Regions from separate parts of the Acidovorax radicis genome, predicted to be linked through region 2. Evidence: riboswitches for the same ligand, from Rfam matches in the RefSeq annotation. Region 2 holds a riboswitch; the other holds the start of a gene.
What was found. Region 2 has a riboswitch for glycine ahead of gcvT (glycine cleavage system aminomethyltransferase GcvT). Riboswitches for the same ligand answer to the same signal wherever they lie in the genome.
Positions count from the first base shown of each region.

Region 1: it holds a riboswitch for glycine, as region 2 does, so the genes downstream of both, KI609_RS20435 (D-amino acid dehydrogenase) here and gcvT (glycine cleavage system aminomethyltransferase GcvT) in region 2, are expected to answer to the same signal.

Region 1 is NZ_CP075184.1:4,460,147-4,467,603, forward strand. It holds gene KI609_RS20405 (MFS transporter) at 1-1,611, opposite strand, end outside; gene KI609_RS20410 (hypothetical protein) at 1,676-2,545, opposite strand; gene KI609_RS20415 (helix-turn-helix domain-containing protein) at 2,669-3,400, shown strand; gene KI609_RS20420 (YXWGXW repeat-containing protein) at 3,769-4,227, shown strand; gene KI609_RS20425 (YXWGXW repeat-containing protein) at 4,417-4,872, shown strand; gene KI609_RS20430 (2-keto-4-pentenoate hydratase) at 4,919-5,701, opposite strand; glycine riboswitch at 5,923-6,044, shown strand; gene KI609_RS20435 (D-amino acid dehydrogenase) at 6,140-7,450, shown strand.
Region 2 is NZ_CP075184.1:2,900,953-2,908,409, forward strand. It holds gene KI609_RS13230 (electron transfer flavoprotein-ubiquinone oxidoreductase) at 1-261, shown strand, start outside; gene KI609_RS13240 (Lrp/AsnC family transcriptional regulator) at 357-815, opposite strand; gene KI609_RS13245 (TRAP transporter substrate-binding protein) at 1,281-2,252, shown strand; gene KI609_RS13250 (TRAP transporter small permease) at 2,391-2,885, shown strand; gene KI609_RS13255 (TRAP transporter large permease) at 2,971-4,248, shown strand; glycine riboswitch at 4,255-4,359, shown strand; glycine riboswitch at 4,373-4,503, shown strand; gene gcvT (glycine cleavage system aminomethyltransferase GcvT) at 4,552-5,709, shown strand; gene gcvH (glycine cleavage system protein GcvH) at 5,797-6,171, shown strand; gene gcvP (aminomethyl-transferring glycine dehydrogenase) at 6,202-7,457, shown strand, end outside.

The sequences.
Region 1 (7,457 bases), 1.6 Mb from region 2:
CTGCGCGGCGCGGTCAAAAGCGGCTTCGTAGGTTGTGGGGTCTTCCTTGTACGGCGCAATAGGAATCGCCTTGGCCAGGCGGAACAGCCAGCCCAGCACCGGCACGCGGAAGATGCGGTGGTCCATCACGAAGTAGATGGGGCGCGGGCTGGCGGCCATGAGCAGCACGGCATCGACAAAACTCACATGGTTGCAGGCCAGGATGGCGGCGCCCGTGGTGGGCAGGTTTTCATCGCCCTGCACCTTGAAGCGGTAGACGAAGCGCGACGACACCCAGGCCACGAAGCGCAACAGGTACTCAGGCACCAGCATGAAGATGTAGAAGGCCACCACCGCATTGGCGATACCGGTAAACAAAAAGATCTGCGGCACGGTGAACCCCGCGCCCAGCAAGGCCCCCGCGATGAGCGAGCTGGCGATCATGAACAGCGCGTTCAGGATGTTGTTGGCCGCGATGATGCGCGCGCGGTGCGTGGGCTGGCTGCGCATCTGGATCAGCGCGTACATGGGCACGCTGTACAGGCCCGCAAACAGGCTCAGCAGCGCCAGGTCAAGCATCACGCGCCAGTGCTGGCTCTGCGCCAGGAAGGCCGCCAGGCCCATGATCTCCGACGGCGGCAGGCTGCGCGACGCAAAGTACAGATCGATGGCAAACACGCTCATGCCAATGGCACCCAGCGGCACCAGGCCGATCTCGACATGGCGGCGCGAGAGCACCTCGCACAGCAGCGAGCCGATGCCGATGCCGATGGAGAACACCACCAGCAGCAGCGAGGCCACCTGCTCGTTGCCGTGCAGCACTTCCTTGGCCAGGCTCGGGAACTGGCTCAGGAACACGGCGCCGAAAAACCACATCCAGCTGATGCCCAGCAGCGAGCGGAACACCACGATGTTCTCGTGCGCGAGCTTCAGGTTGCGCCAGGTCTCGGTGAAGGGGTTCCAGTTGATGGTGAGACCCGGGTCGGTGGCAGGCACCGAGGGGATGAACTGCGCCACGGCGCGGCCAATCAGCGCCAGCACCACGCACGCCACGGCCACGGTGGTGTGGCCGATGCCAGGCAGGGCCACCAGCAGCCCGCCCGCCACATTACCCAGCAAGATGGCCACAAACGTACCCATCTCGACCATGCCGTTGCCGCCCGTGAGTTCGCGCTCATTGAGCACCTGGGGCATGTAGGCAAACTTGACCGGGCCGAACAGCGTGGAGTGCACGCCCATCAAGAAGGTGCACAGCAGCAGGATGGGAATATTGCCCGCGATGAACCCGACCGCCGCCACCAACATGATGGCGATCTCCAGGTTCTTCACGAAGCGGATCATCTTCGTCTTGTCGAACTTGTCGGTGAGCTGGCCCGACGTGGCCGAGAACAGCAAAAACGGCAGGATGAACAGCGCCCCGATCACCAGCCCCGCCATGGCAGGCGGCAGCCACGACACGCTGAGCTGGTAGGTCACCATCACGGTGAACGCAAACTTGAACAGGTTGTCGTTGGCCGCACCCGAGAACTGCGTCCAGAAAAACGGCGCAAACCGCCGCTGGCGCAGCAGGGCAAACTGGTTCGGGTCCTCGTGCGCGGGCGCCCTGCTGGCGGAGGGGGTTTCGGGGTGCATGTTTTCTCCTCGTTCCGATGGATTGGCTGTGTTTTTTGTGTTGCTGTGTCCAGCGCCCTGCAACTCAGGCGCGGAGCTGGCGGGCGACACCCACGGTGTGGGCGCCATTCTGCCCGGATGGCGTGACGCGCAGCGCGCCCTTGGCGACGCTGCGGCGCAATGCCGCCAGTGCCAGCAATACCGGCCAGGCAGCGCCCGCTGCCAGCACATGCTTGAGGCTGTGGCCCGACACCCACTGCGCCGTGGCGTCCAACACGGCGTGGTCGGCGGCCTCGAAGAGTTTGGCCAGGGCATACATCGCGATCACCGCCCCCAGGTGCACCGCCAGAGCACCCTGGCGTCGCGGCAACAGCGCCAGAGCCGCCACCACCACCATGCCGCCCAGTTGCACCACGGCCCAGGGCATCACGTTGCCAGACCGCGCCCACCACCACACGGCCAGGGGCCCGGCCACCAACACAGCGCCCGCCGCCCCCCAGCCTGCCCTGCGGCTCACCCGGCCATTGGCTGCGAGCCCCAGCAAGCCCGCAAACGGCAGCACCATGCCCAGCCGGTCCCACAGCAGGCCTGCATCCTGCGGTTGCCAGTGGTACGCCGTCGAGCCCACAGCCGTCGCCACCAGGCCCGCAAAAAACAACACCGCCAGCACACGCGAGCACCCATCCAGCCCGCCGGGCGCCACGCGCCGCAGCGCGGCCAGCCCCCATAGGCCCGCCAGCGCAAACGGCAGGTTGCTCAACACATCCCCTGCGCAAGGGATGCCCCATAGCACCCTCTGGTCTGCAAACCCATGCTGGTGGCTGCTGTCCAGCCACACCGGCCCGAACACGGCGGCTGCCAGCAGCGCGGCGGCACCCAGCAGCAGCCACAACTCCTGCCTTGTCAGGCCTGCGGAGGGTTTTGGTTTCTGAGAAAGGGCGTCGCGATAGGTCATGGTCGTTGCATCCATAGGCAGCTGATTGATGCCGCGCAGTGTGTGTGATGCCGCCGCGTTCATCGCTCAAAAAGCAGCACAAAGGGCTACCCGATCTACCTTGAGTATTGATAATCGATACCCATGAGCACCACCGCCGACCTCGTTCTCGCCCTCAAGAAGGAACTCAAGACCGCGCAGATGACCTACGCCGACCTGGCGCAGGCGCTGGGCATGGCCGAGTCCAGCGTCAAGCGCATGCTGGCCAAGGGCGACATGCCGCTGTCGCGCATCGACGCCATCTGCCGCGCACTGGCGCTGGACTTTGCCGACCTGGCGCGGCGCGTGGCCGACGAACAACCCCTGCTGAAAGAGCTGGGCCAGGAGCAAGAGCGCGCCGTGGTGGCCGACAAGAAGCTGCTGCTCATGGCGATCTGCGTTTTGAGCCAGTGGACGCTGGAGCAGGTGACCACCACCTACCGGCTCACCGAAGCCGAGGGCATCAAATACCTCGCGCAGCTCGACCGTATCGGCATCATCGAGCTGCGCCCGCTGAACCGCTACCGCCTCAAACTCGCCAAGACCTTTCGCTGGCGCCCCCACGGCCCGGTGATGAACTACTTCCGCGACCACGCACTGCTGGACTACTTTGCGGGCGGCTTTGACGGCCCGGGCGAAGGCGTGCTGCTGGTGCATGGCGCCATCAGCCGCAGCCTGGCGCCCGCCTTCATGGAACGCATGCAGCGCGTGGCGCAGGACTTTGCCCAGCAGCACCTGGCCGACCAGAAGCTGCCCGACCGCGAGCGCGAGGGCTACACCCTGCTGCTGGCCATGCGCAGCTGGGAGTTTGAGGCGTTTGCGTCGATGCGGCGATAACCCCTGCCCAGAGGGGAACAACGCCCTCGCTGCGGGCGGCGCTGGGATGGCGTTCCTGGCCTGGGCCGCGGCAGTTTTTTTGCGGGTGGAGTGCGACACCGCCCCTACAGCGCGGGGCGTACATTACTACACTTTTTATAGCTGTTTTCGCTTTACCATCAAGCGTCAGAGGCCTATTTGGCTTGGATCTTCGAGTGCAAAAATAGACACCAGCGAGGACCGTCTTTGCCGGATTTCCAGCCCACCCCGCGCGGCCTCAGGAAACACAACTTCACAAGACTTCGCAGTTCGCCTACACCCGCTTGACGCAGCGTCCGCACCATCAAGTCTCCGGTTCCGCAAGGAGCCTTTTTGAGGAGATCATCACCATGGCCCGCAACGCACTCGCCGCTGTTTCTATCGCACTGCTGTCGCTGGGCGCCGCTACGGTGGCGCAGGCGCAGGCGCAGACCAGCGCCACTGTTGTCATCCAGTCTGGCTCGCCCCACTACCAGCGCCCCGCGCCGGTGATGGTGCAGTACCAGGCGCCACCACCGCCCCGCCATGAAGCCATGCCCCGCCCCCGCCGTGGCATGGCGTGGGTACCCGGCCACTGGGAATGGCGCGGCCACCGCCATGTCTGGATGCAGGGTTACTGGGTGAAGGCCCGCCCCGGCTATCACTACCGCGAGCCGCGGTGGGAGGAACATGGCGGCCGCTGGAACATGCAGCCCGGGCGCTGGGACCGAGACGGCGACGGTATTGCCAACCGCCATGACCGCGACCGCGACGGTGATGGCGTCCCCAATCGCCGCGATCGCCGCCCGGACAACCCTTACCGCCAATAGCCCGCTGAACCCATCCACCACAGCCGCAGCGTGGGGCGACCTCACTGGGCCTGGCCACCAACCATGGCCTTCGCCTGACACACCGCCCCGCGCAATACCTACACGGTGAGCCCAGCCACGCGCTCACGATCTACCAGCCAGCCAGCCCGCTTGCTTTCGCAAGCAACAACATACAGACAGGAGACCTTCATGGCCCGCCACACTCTCACCGCAGCCTCTTTCGCCCTGTTGGCACTGATGGCCTTTGCTCCCGCACAGGCCGCCACGCAGGGCACTGTCATCATCCAGTCGGGCCAGCCCGAACGCATGCACCAGGCTGCGCCTACCTACCATGTGATTCCAGCGCCACCACCGCCGCGCCATGAGGCCATGCCCCGCCCTCGCCGTGGCCAGGTGTGGGAAGAAGGCCATTGGGAATGGCGCGGCAACCGCCACCAATGGGTGCGGGGCCACTGGGTGAAGGCGCGCACGGGCTACCAGTATCGCCAGCCCCATTGGGTCGAACGTGATGGCCGCTGGGAGATGCAACGCGGCGGCTGGGACCGTGACGGCGATGGCATCGCCAACCGTGCCGATCGGGACCGCGATGGCGACGGCGTGCCCAACCGCCGCGACAACCAGCCCGACAACCCACGTCGCAATTGATGGAAAGAGTCACCGGTCGGCATGCTCTGTGCACGCCGTGCCGGCCTCAGCCCAGCTGCAGCTCAGCGTGGCCCAGGCCCGGGAAGTCGGCCACCACCAACGTGCCCGGCGCCACCATCACGGTGCCGGTGCATGAACCCGTGGTCACCCACTGACCCGCGCGCAGCCCACCCAGGCTGCGTGCGCCCTCGTTGGCCAGCCACACCAGCAGTCGCAGCGGGTCGCCCGCCGGGTTGCCCCAGGCAGCGTGCTGCACGGCCACGGAACCGTTCACCGACAGGCTGCACCCTTGCGACAGCGGCTGCACTGCGGCCACATCCTCTTGGCCCGATCCGACGATCAGCGCGCCATGGCAGGCCTGGTCGGCCAACCGGCTCCACTCGCCTTGCTGGGCCCATGCGGCAAACCGTGTGTCGCACACCTCGATCGCCGCACGCACCGAGACCATGGCCGCCAGCACCTCGGCCGCGCTGTAGGGCGTGGCACGCGGTGGCAGGTCGGCGCCCAGTTCGTACACCAGCTCAGCCTCTACCCCCACCACGGCAAAGCCTGCCACAGGCAGGCGCACGGCCGAGCTGGCTGGCGCCACAAACACCGAGTCACGGGTGAGCGCGGCACGCGCGGGCAGGGCCTGGGGTGATGCAGCGCCCACCTTCCAGCCAGCAATGGCCCCGCGCTCGCGCACGACCACATCCTGCACGGCATAGGCCTCGGCCGCATCGCGCGGGCGCAGCGCGGCCGGCAGATCGAGTGGCCGAGGTGTGCGCCCCTGGCGCGCCATGGTGAGCACGGCGGCACAGGCCTGGGGATCAAAAGCGGTATCGGGCATGGAACAACATCCTGGGGTGGGTCAAGTCGGCGGATTATGGCGACCCCGGGCACACGCCAGCATCAGCAACGATTGCCGTTCATTAGCGCGCACAGGTCCGTTCTGGCGCTGCCATGCCGCCTAGAATCGACCCCGCAGGAGAGCACGGCGGGCCACAGGCTCACCGCTGCACCGAAGGCGCAAACTCCCATACACGCTCAGGTCCCGTACTGCACCATTCATCAAAGCCGTCTGGAGAGCCGCCCCAACCTGTGACCAGCGTTGTGGCGCACCGAAGGAGCAAACCGCGCGCCATATGGGCCGTGCGGTGAATCTCTCAGGTACCAAGGACAGGGGGAGCGGCAGCTTGGGCAGACATGCGCCCGCTGCACGCTATTAAATTCATAGCTTCCAGCGCACGTCTTTCAAGCGCCAGAGCCCAGAAAGGCTTTGAAAATCATGCGCGTGATCGTTTTGGGCGCCGGCTTGCTCGGCGTGACTTCGGCTTATTTCCTGCAACAGCTCGGCCATGAGGTGACCGTCATCGACCGCCAGGGTGCGCCCGGTGCGGAGACCAGCTTTGCCAACGGCGGCCAGATCTCGGTGAGCCACGCCGAGCCCTGGGCCAACCCCAGCGCGCCGCTCAAGGTGCTGCAGTGGCTGGGCCAGGAGGACGCCCCCCTGCTGTTCCGCCTGCGTGCCGACATGCGCCAGTGGTTGTGGGGCCTGTCCTTTTTGCGCAACTGCACGCCGGCGCGCACGCGCCACAACATCGAGCAGATCGTGCGCCTGGGCACCTACAGCCGCAGCGTGCTGCAGCAGCTGCGCGCGGCCACCGGCATTCAGTATGACCAGCGCACGCAGGGCATCCTGCACTTCTATACCAACGCCAAGGAGTTCGACGGCGCCCTGGCCCCGGCCGAGCAGATGCGCGCACTGGGCTGCGAGCGCCAGGTGATCAGCGCCGACGAGGCCGTGCGCATCGAGCCCGCGCTGGCCCCCATGCGCCCGCAGCTGGCAGGCGCCACGTTCACGGCCGAGGATGAATCCGGCGACGCCAACCAGTTCACGCGCGAGCTGGCCAAGCTGTGCGAAGCGGCAGGCGTGCAGTTCCGCATGGGCCACCACATCACCGCACTGCGCGAGGTGGGCGGGCGCATCGACCACGTGGAAGTGACCAATGCCGAAGGCCGCTTCGAGCGCGTGCGTGGCGATGCGTTTGTGCTGGCCATGGGCTCGTTCAGCCCGTTGCTGGCGCAGCCACTGGGCATCCGCCTGCCGATCTACCCGGCCAAGGGCTACTCGGTGACCATGCCGGTCAAGGACGCATCCAAGGCGCACCAGGTGAGCCTGACGGACGATGAGTTCAAGCTGGTGTTCTCGCGCTACACCAGCGAGCGGGGCGGAGACCGCCTGCGCATTGCGGGCACGGCGGAGCTGAACGGCTACAACCGCGACCTGAACCCCGTGCGCTGCGAGGCCATCGTGCGGCGTGTGGAGCAGCTCTTCCCCGGCGCGGGCGACGCCAGCCAGGCCCAGTTCTGGACGGGCCTGCGTCCCGCCACGCCCAGCAACGTGCCCTTGATCGGCGCCACCAAGGTGGCCAACCTCTTCCTCAACACGGGGCACGGCACGCTGGGCTGGACGCATGCCTGCGGCTCAGGCCAGGCGATTGCCGACATCGTGAGCGGGCGCGTGCCCCAGGTGGATTTCGACTTTCAGGGGTTGGCGCCAGCGCCGTCGTACCGCACACAAAAGGCCATGGCCTGAGCGGTTT
Region 2 (7,457 bases):
CCCGCGCACTTGACGCTCAAGGACGCGAGCGTGCCGGTGAACATCAACCTGGCCAAGTACGCGGGCCCCGAGGCGCGCTACTGTCCGGCAGGGGTGTACGAGTTTGTGCCTGACACCACCAAAGGCGGCGATGCGCAGCGGCTGCAGATCAACGCGCAAAACTGCGTGCACTGCAAAACCTGCGACATCAAGGACCCCACGCAGAACATCGTGTGGGTGACGCCTGAAGGCGGCGGCGGCCCGAACTACTCGGGCATGTAATCAATATTCATAGCGCCTTGCGCTTGATGGGCCTGCATTGCAGGCCTTTTTTTATGAAAGTTGTGGCTGTGGTGTGCTGCCGCTGTCGCGCGAGGCTAACCCGCGAACAGCGGCAGATCAGCCTTCTTCAGCGTACGCAGCACAAAGCTGGAGCGGCTGTGGCGAATGCCTTTGATCTTGTAGAGCTTCTCGCGCAGCAAGCGCTCGTAGTCGCGCGTGTCTTTGACGACGATACGCAACAGGTAGTCGTAGTCGCCGGAAACCAGGTGCGCCTCGATCACCTCGGGAATACTGGCCAGCGTCTCGCCAAATTTTTCGAGCGTGTTGTCGGAATGGCTGTCGAGCGTGACCTGCACCAGCACCGTGTCGGCCAGATCTAGCGCCTGGGGGTCGATGCGTACCGTGTAGCCCTGGATGATGCCGGCCTCTTCCATCTTCTTGATGCGGCCCCAGCACGGCGAAGCGCTCAGCCCCACGGCCTGCCCGATCTCTTGCAGGCTGGCGCGGGCATTGCCTTGGAGCACAGCGAGAATTTTTCTATCCAGTCGATCCATTAGCCTGATTATTCAGCAAAACACCGCTTTACAGAAAATTCTTCTGAAAACAAGTGCAAATGGACTGATTTCAGCAAATTCATCTTCGGACTGCCGCGCATACTTCATCCATCAAGGCGCTCTTACCGGAGTGCACGAACTGACAAGGCCCCGGCTGGTTACCGCCAGCGCGGGGCCCTTGGCATTTTGAGCCCGCATGGCGATGGGTGGTGAGCCATGCAGCCCAAAGCCCAGGCCCTACTGCTTTTAGGCACCGCCCCGACGTTTGGCAGCGTGGGGGAGATCGCCACAAGCGGCGTCACCAGCGGCATGGCATGCCGCATTAATAAGCACGCTTACCAGCACAAACCCCGATGCCTGGGGCCATGTTGCACCGCCATAATTTGACTGCTGCCACTCCACCGCATCTGCGCCCATAGGCGCATTCTTTATCGAGGCCAGCGGCCCCACACAACAGGAGACACCATGCAATTGTCCAAACTCGTCATCGGCCTGAGCCTTGCTCTGGGTTTTGTGGCCACTGCTGCCGCGCAGACCACCATGCGCATCAGCATTTCGACCGCCCAGAACTCCCACCAGGGCGTGGCCATCGACACGTTTGCCAAGGAAGTCGAAAAGCGCACTGGCGGCCGCTACAAGGTGCAGACCTTCTACAACGGTGCCTTGGGTGGCGAGCGCGAATCGATTGAAGCCGTGCAACTGGGCACGCAGGAGCTGGCGTTCAGCTCCACCGGTCCCATTCCCAATTTCGTACCTGAAACCAAGATCCTGGACGTACCCTTCCTGTTCCGCGACAAGGCCCATGCGCGTGCCGTGCTCGACGGCCCCATCGGTCAGGAGATGCTGACCAAGTTTGATGCCAAAGGATTCAAGGCCCTGGCCTGGGCCGAAAACGGTTTTCGCCACATGACCAACAGTAAGCGTGATGTGAAAGAGCCGGGCGACCTCAAGGGCCTGAAGATGCGCACGATGGAGAACCCCGTGCACATCGCAGCCTACAAGGGCTTTGGCATCATCACCACACCCATGGCCTTCCCTGAAGTGTTTACCGCGTTGCAGCAAGGCACCGTCGACGGACAGGAGAACCCGCTGCCTGTCATCATCTCTGCCAAGTTCGACCAGGTGCAAAAGCACCTCACGCTCACGGGCCACGTGTATTCGCCTTGTATCTTTGTGATGAACAAGGCGTCCTTTGACAAGCTAAGCGCTGCCGACAAACAGGCGTTCCTCGACGCTGCCAAGGAAGGCACCAAGGCCAACCGTGCACGGGTTGACGAAGACGATGCCAAGGGCGTTGCGGATCTGCGCGCCAAAGGCATGACCGTGATCGACAACGTGGACAAAGCCAAGTTTGTGGCCGCGCTGGCGCCCGTCAATGCCGAGTTCGAAAAGCAGTTCGGCAAAGCCACTCTCGACAAGATCCGCAATTTCAAGTAACTCGGCCTTTCGGTCAACGCTATTGATAAAATAGCTAAAAACGCCCGTAGCCATTGCGCTAACGGGCGTTTTCATTCTTTACCTGCCCGTGTTCATTTGCCATCACCCTGCCTATCACTCCACGGTCGGCATTGCCCCATGAAAAATTCATTTTTGACCTTTGAGCGCTGGACCACGTTCATCGCCATGCTGGGGGCGTGCGCCATGCTGGCCCTATCGGCATCGCTGGGCATGTTCCAGATCGTGACGCGTTTTGTACTGGAGCAGCCTGCCGAGTGGACAGAAGTGCTCATCCGCTTCAGCCTGATCTGGATGGTCTTTCTGGCCATCCCGGCCGCCTTTCGCCAGGGTGCGATGGTGAGCGTGGACGTGCTGTACCGCTGGAGTCCGCCACGCGTCAAGCGGGTGCTGGACTGGGTGGTGGCGCTGGCCGCCCTGACCCTGATCGGCATCATCATCTGGTGGGGCTGGGACTACGCCCAACGCGGCGGCGTTCAGAGCATGGCAGGGCTGGAGTCCGTGTCCATGTTCTGGGCCTATCTCGCCATGCCGGTGGGTGGACTATTTTGTGTGATCGGCATCATCGGCAACCTCATCGACCCACTGCGTATGGAACTGGAGACCGCCCAATGAACGCCGCGCCGAGCCGCCTCAAACCAATGAACGCCCCTCTCAAAGGGCAGCGAGGACATGCAATGCCGAGCGTGGGGGCAACACGATGAGCATGGTCATGATTTCAACGATGGTGCTGTGCTTTGCGCTCACCGTCTCAGTGGCCGTATCCATCGGACTCGCATCCATCCTGGGTATCCAGGCATCCAACGCGAGCATGCTCATTTCCGTCAAGGAGATGTTCGGGGCCATCAACAAGTTTCCGCTGGCTGCCATTCCGTTCTTCATTCTGGCGGGCAACCTGATGGAAACCGGTGGCATCTCGCGCCGCCTGGTCGAGTTCGCCAAGAGCATCGTCGGTGGCGTGCAGGGTGGCCTGCCCATGACTTGCGTGCTGACCTGCATGATCTTTGCGGCCGTATCAGGTTCGTCGGTGGCCACCACGTTCGCCATCGGCGCCATCCTGATTCCTGCGCTCATCAAGCATGGCTACCCCACCAGCTATGCTGCGGCCCTGCAGGCCACGAGCGCCGAGTTGGGCGTGATCATTCCGCCCTCCATCCCCATGATCCTTTACGGCGTGAGCGCCGAGGTATCGATTGGCGAGCTGTTCATTGCAGGCTTTGGCCCTGGGTTGCTGATCAGTGGCGCGCTGATGTTCTTCGTGTGGGCGTACTGCAAGTACAAGGGCTGGGGCAAGAACGACGGCGATGGGCGCATGCCCTTTGGCAAGGCCACGCTGCAGGCCGGTTGGGCCTTGCTGATGCCCGTGATCATTCTGGGCGGCATATATGGCGGTGTGTTCACCCCCACCGAGGCATCGGCCGTGGCCGTGTTCTACGCGCTGGTCGTGGGTCTGGTGATCTACCGCGAGATCAAGCTCAAGGATCTGTTCGCCATCCTGCGCAAGTCGGCCATCTCGTCGGCGGTGATCATGTTCATCATCGCCAACGCCGGGTTGTTCGCCTTCCTTATCACGCGCGCTGGTGTGCCGGATGCCATCGGCCGCTGGCTGGAGGCAGTGCTGCAGTCCCCTGCCCTGTTCCTGCTTGGCGTGAATGCAGCGCTGTTCGTGATTGGCATGTTCATCGAGACCAGCGCGGCGATCATTGTGCTGGCCCCCATCCTGGCGCCCGTGGCCATGCACTTCGGTATTGACCCTGTGCACTTCGGCCTCATCATGGTTGTGAACCTGGCGCTCGGCATGATCACGCCGCCTTTTGGCGTGAACCTGTTTGCAGCCTGCACGGTAGCCAGAATCTCGCTGGACCGGATCATCAAACACCTGCTGCCTTTTGTCGGCGTGATCCTGGTGTGCCTGTTGATCATCACGTACGTCCCCTCGATCTCGCTGGCACTTCGCGATCTGGTCTACGCAAAGTAGTTAGAATTCGTCGGGTCAGGAGAGAGTGCTCCGTCTTGCCATCAGGACAACCGCACCGCCGAAGGCGCAGGCAGCAGCCGAACGCTCAGGCAAAAGGACTGACAACCGCCCGCAGTGATGCGGGCGTTCCCTTGCTGGAGAGAGGTGGCCCCCACATGAAAACTGTGCGCGAGGCCACCCACCGAAGGAGCAAACCGCACGGCCAGCCAAGGCGCTGCGGTGAATCTCTCAGGTAGAGCGGACAGCAGGGCAAATTCCGTGACCCATGGTGGTCGCGGCCCCTATTTGCCCCGGAGTTCCGCCTTGACCGCTTCTACCCCTGCCACCGCCGCCCCCCTGCTCACCACGCCCCTGAACGCCCTGCACATCGAGCTGGGCGCCCGCATGGTGCCGTTTGCAGGCTATTCCATGCCCGTGCAATACCCTGCGGGCCTGATGGCTGAGCACCAGCACACGCGCAGCGCGGCAGGACTGTTCGACGTCTCGCATATGGGCCAGCTCAAGCTCGTCGGCCCCGATGCGGCTGCGGCGTTTGAAACCCTCATGCCCGTGGACGTGATCGACCTGCCCGTGGGCAAACAGCGCTACGGCCTGCTGCTCACCGACGAGGGCACGGTCATCGACGATTTGATGTTCTTCAACCAGGGCGTGGTGAACGGCGAGCCCACCCTGTTCGTCATCGTGAACGGCGCCTGCAAGGTGGGCGACATGGCCCACATCCAGGCGCGCATTGGCCAGCGCTGCAAGGTCTCTCCCATGCCCGACCATGCTCTGCTGGCCCTGCAAGGCCCACAGGCCGCCACCGCCCTCGCCCGCCTGGCGCCCGGCGTGGAAAAGCTGGTGTTCATGACAGGCGGCAATTTCTCCATAGCAGGCTGCGACTGCTTCGTGACCCGCAGCGGCTACACGGGCGAAGACGGCTTCGAGATCTCGGTGCCCGCCGCACAAGCCGACACTCTGGCCCGCGCGCTGCTGGCGCAGCCGGAAGTCAAGCCCATTGGCCTGGGCGCGCGCAACTCGCTGCGCCTCGAAGCCGGCCTGTGCCTGTATGGCAATGACATCGACACCACCACCACACCACCCGAAGCCTCGCTGAACTGGGCGATCCAGAAGGTGCGCCGCACGGGTGGCGCCCGCGCAGGCGGATTCCCCGGCGCTGACAAGGTGCTGGCGCAGATCGACAACCCCGCCAGTCTGCCGCGCAAACGGGTGGGCCTGGTCGCGCTGGAGCGTGTGCCTGTGCGCGAACACACCGAATTGCAAAACACCGATGGCCAGAAGATTGGTGAAGTGACCAGCGGCCTGCTGGGCCCCACGGTGAACGAGCCTGTGGCCATGGGCTATATCGCGCCCGCGTTTGCCGCCATCGGCACGCGCGTCAACGCCATCGTGCGCGGCAAGGCCGTGCCGATGGAAGTGCGCGCCATGCCGTTCCTGCCCGCCAACTACTTCCGCGGCTGATTTCGCCCGGCGCAGCGCACAGAGCGCGCCTGCGGCCGCTACATTGCAGATTCCTTTCATTTTTCTAGTTGCTTGAGGAGCCTTCCCATGACCGTCAAATTCTCCAAAGACCACGAATGGATCAACGCCGCTGACGCCAATGCAGCCGTGGTCGGCATCACTGTCCACGCGCAAGACGCGCTGGGCGATGTGGTGTTTGTGGACCTGCCCGAAGTGGGCAAGACCCTTGCCCAAGGCGATGTCGCTGGCGTGGTGGAGTCCGTGAAGGCCGCCGCCGACGTGTACATGCCCGTCTCTGGCGAGATCACCGAAGTGAACGAAGCCCTGCGTGCCGACCCCTCGCTGGCCAACTCCGACCCGCTCAATACCGGCTGGTTCTTCAAGGTCAAGCTCAGTGACGCCAGCCAGCTCGATGCGCTGCTGGATGAAGCCACCTACGCCGACTTCGCCAAGAACGCCTGACCCCGATTCCCTCTTCGAGACTGCCCCACCATGTTGATGCAATCCGCCTTGCCGCTTGGCGAGCTTGAAAACGCCACCGAATTCCTGCCCCGTCACATCGGCATCGACGCGGCCGACGAAGCGCACATGCTGTCGGTGATCGGCGAGACCTCGCGCCGCGCCCTCATCGAAAGCATCGTGCCGCGCTCGATCGCGCGCAGCACCGCGATGGATCTGCCCCTGCCGATCACGGAAGCGGCGGCGCTGGCCGAACTCAAGGCGATTGCATCGGAGAACCAGGTCTTGAAGAGCTTCATCGGCCAGGGCTACTACGGCACCCACACGCCGGGCGTCATCCTGCGCAACATTCTGGAGAACCCGGCCTGGTACACGGCCTACACGCCCTATCAGGCCGAGATTTCGCAGGGCCGCATGGAGGCGCTGGTCAACTTCCAGACCATGGCCTGCGACCTGACCGGCATGCCGATTGCCAACGCATCGATGCTGGACGAGGCCACCGCTGCCGCCGAGGCCATGACGCTGGCCAAGCGCTCGGTCAAGAGCAAAAGCAATGTGTTTGTGGTGGCTGGCGACGCCCATCCGCAAACCATCGAAGTGATCCAGACCCGTGCCAAGCCCCTGGGCATCGACGTGGTGCTGGCCCATTCCGCCGCCGAATGGGACGCCGCGCTGAATGGCGAGTATTTCGCCGTGCTGGCCCAGTACCCCGCTACCAGCGGCCGCATTGATGACCTGCGCGCCGACGTGGAGAGGGCCCATGCCAAACAGGCCGCCTTCATCGCAGCGGCCGACCTGCTGGCCCTCACCCTGATCACCCCGCCCGGCGAATGGGGCGCCGACATCGTGGTGGGCACCACGCAGCGCTTTGGCATGCCCATGGGCGCCGGTGGCCCCCACGCCGCCTACATGGCCTGCCGCGACGAGTTCAAGCGCTCCATGCCCGGCCGCCTGGTGGGCGTGAGCATGGACGTGCACGGCAAACCCGCCTACCGCCTGGCCCTGCAAACGCGCGAGCAGCACATCCGCCGCGAAAAGGCCACCTCCAACATCTGCACCGCGCAGGTGCTGCCCGCCGTGATCGCCAGCATGTACGCCGTGTACCACGGGCCCCAAGGCCTCAAGCGCGTTGCGCAGCGCGTGGCCAGCTACACGGCCATCCTGGCCAAGGGGCTCACGCAGCTGGGCGCGCCGGTGCGCCCACAGGCTTGCTTCGACACGTTGTCTCTCAAAACCGACGACGCTACAAAATCCATAGCTAATCGCGCAGTATCCATGGGCGCCAACCT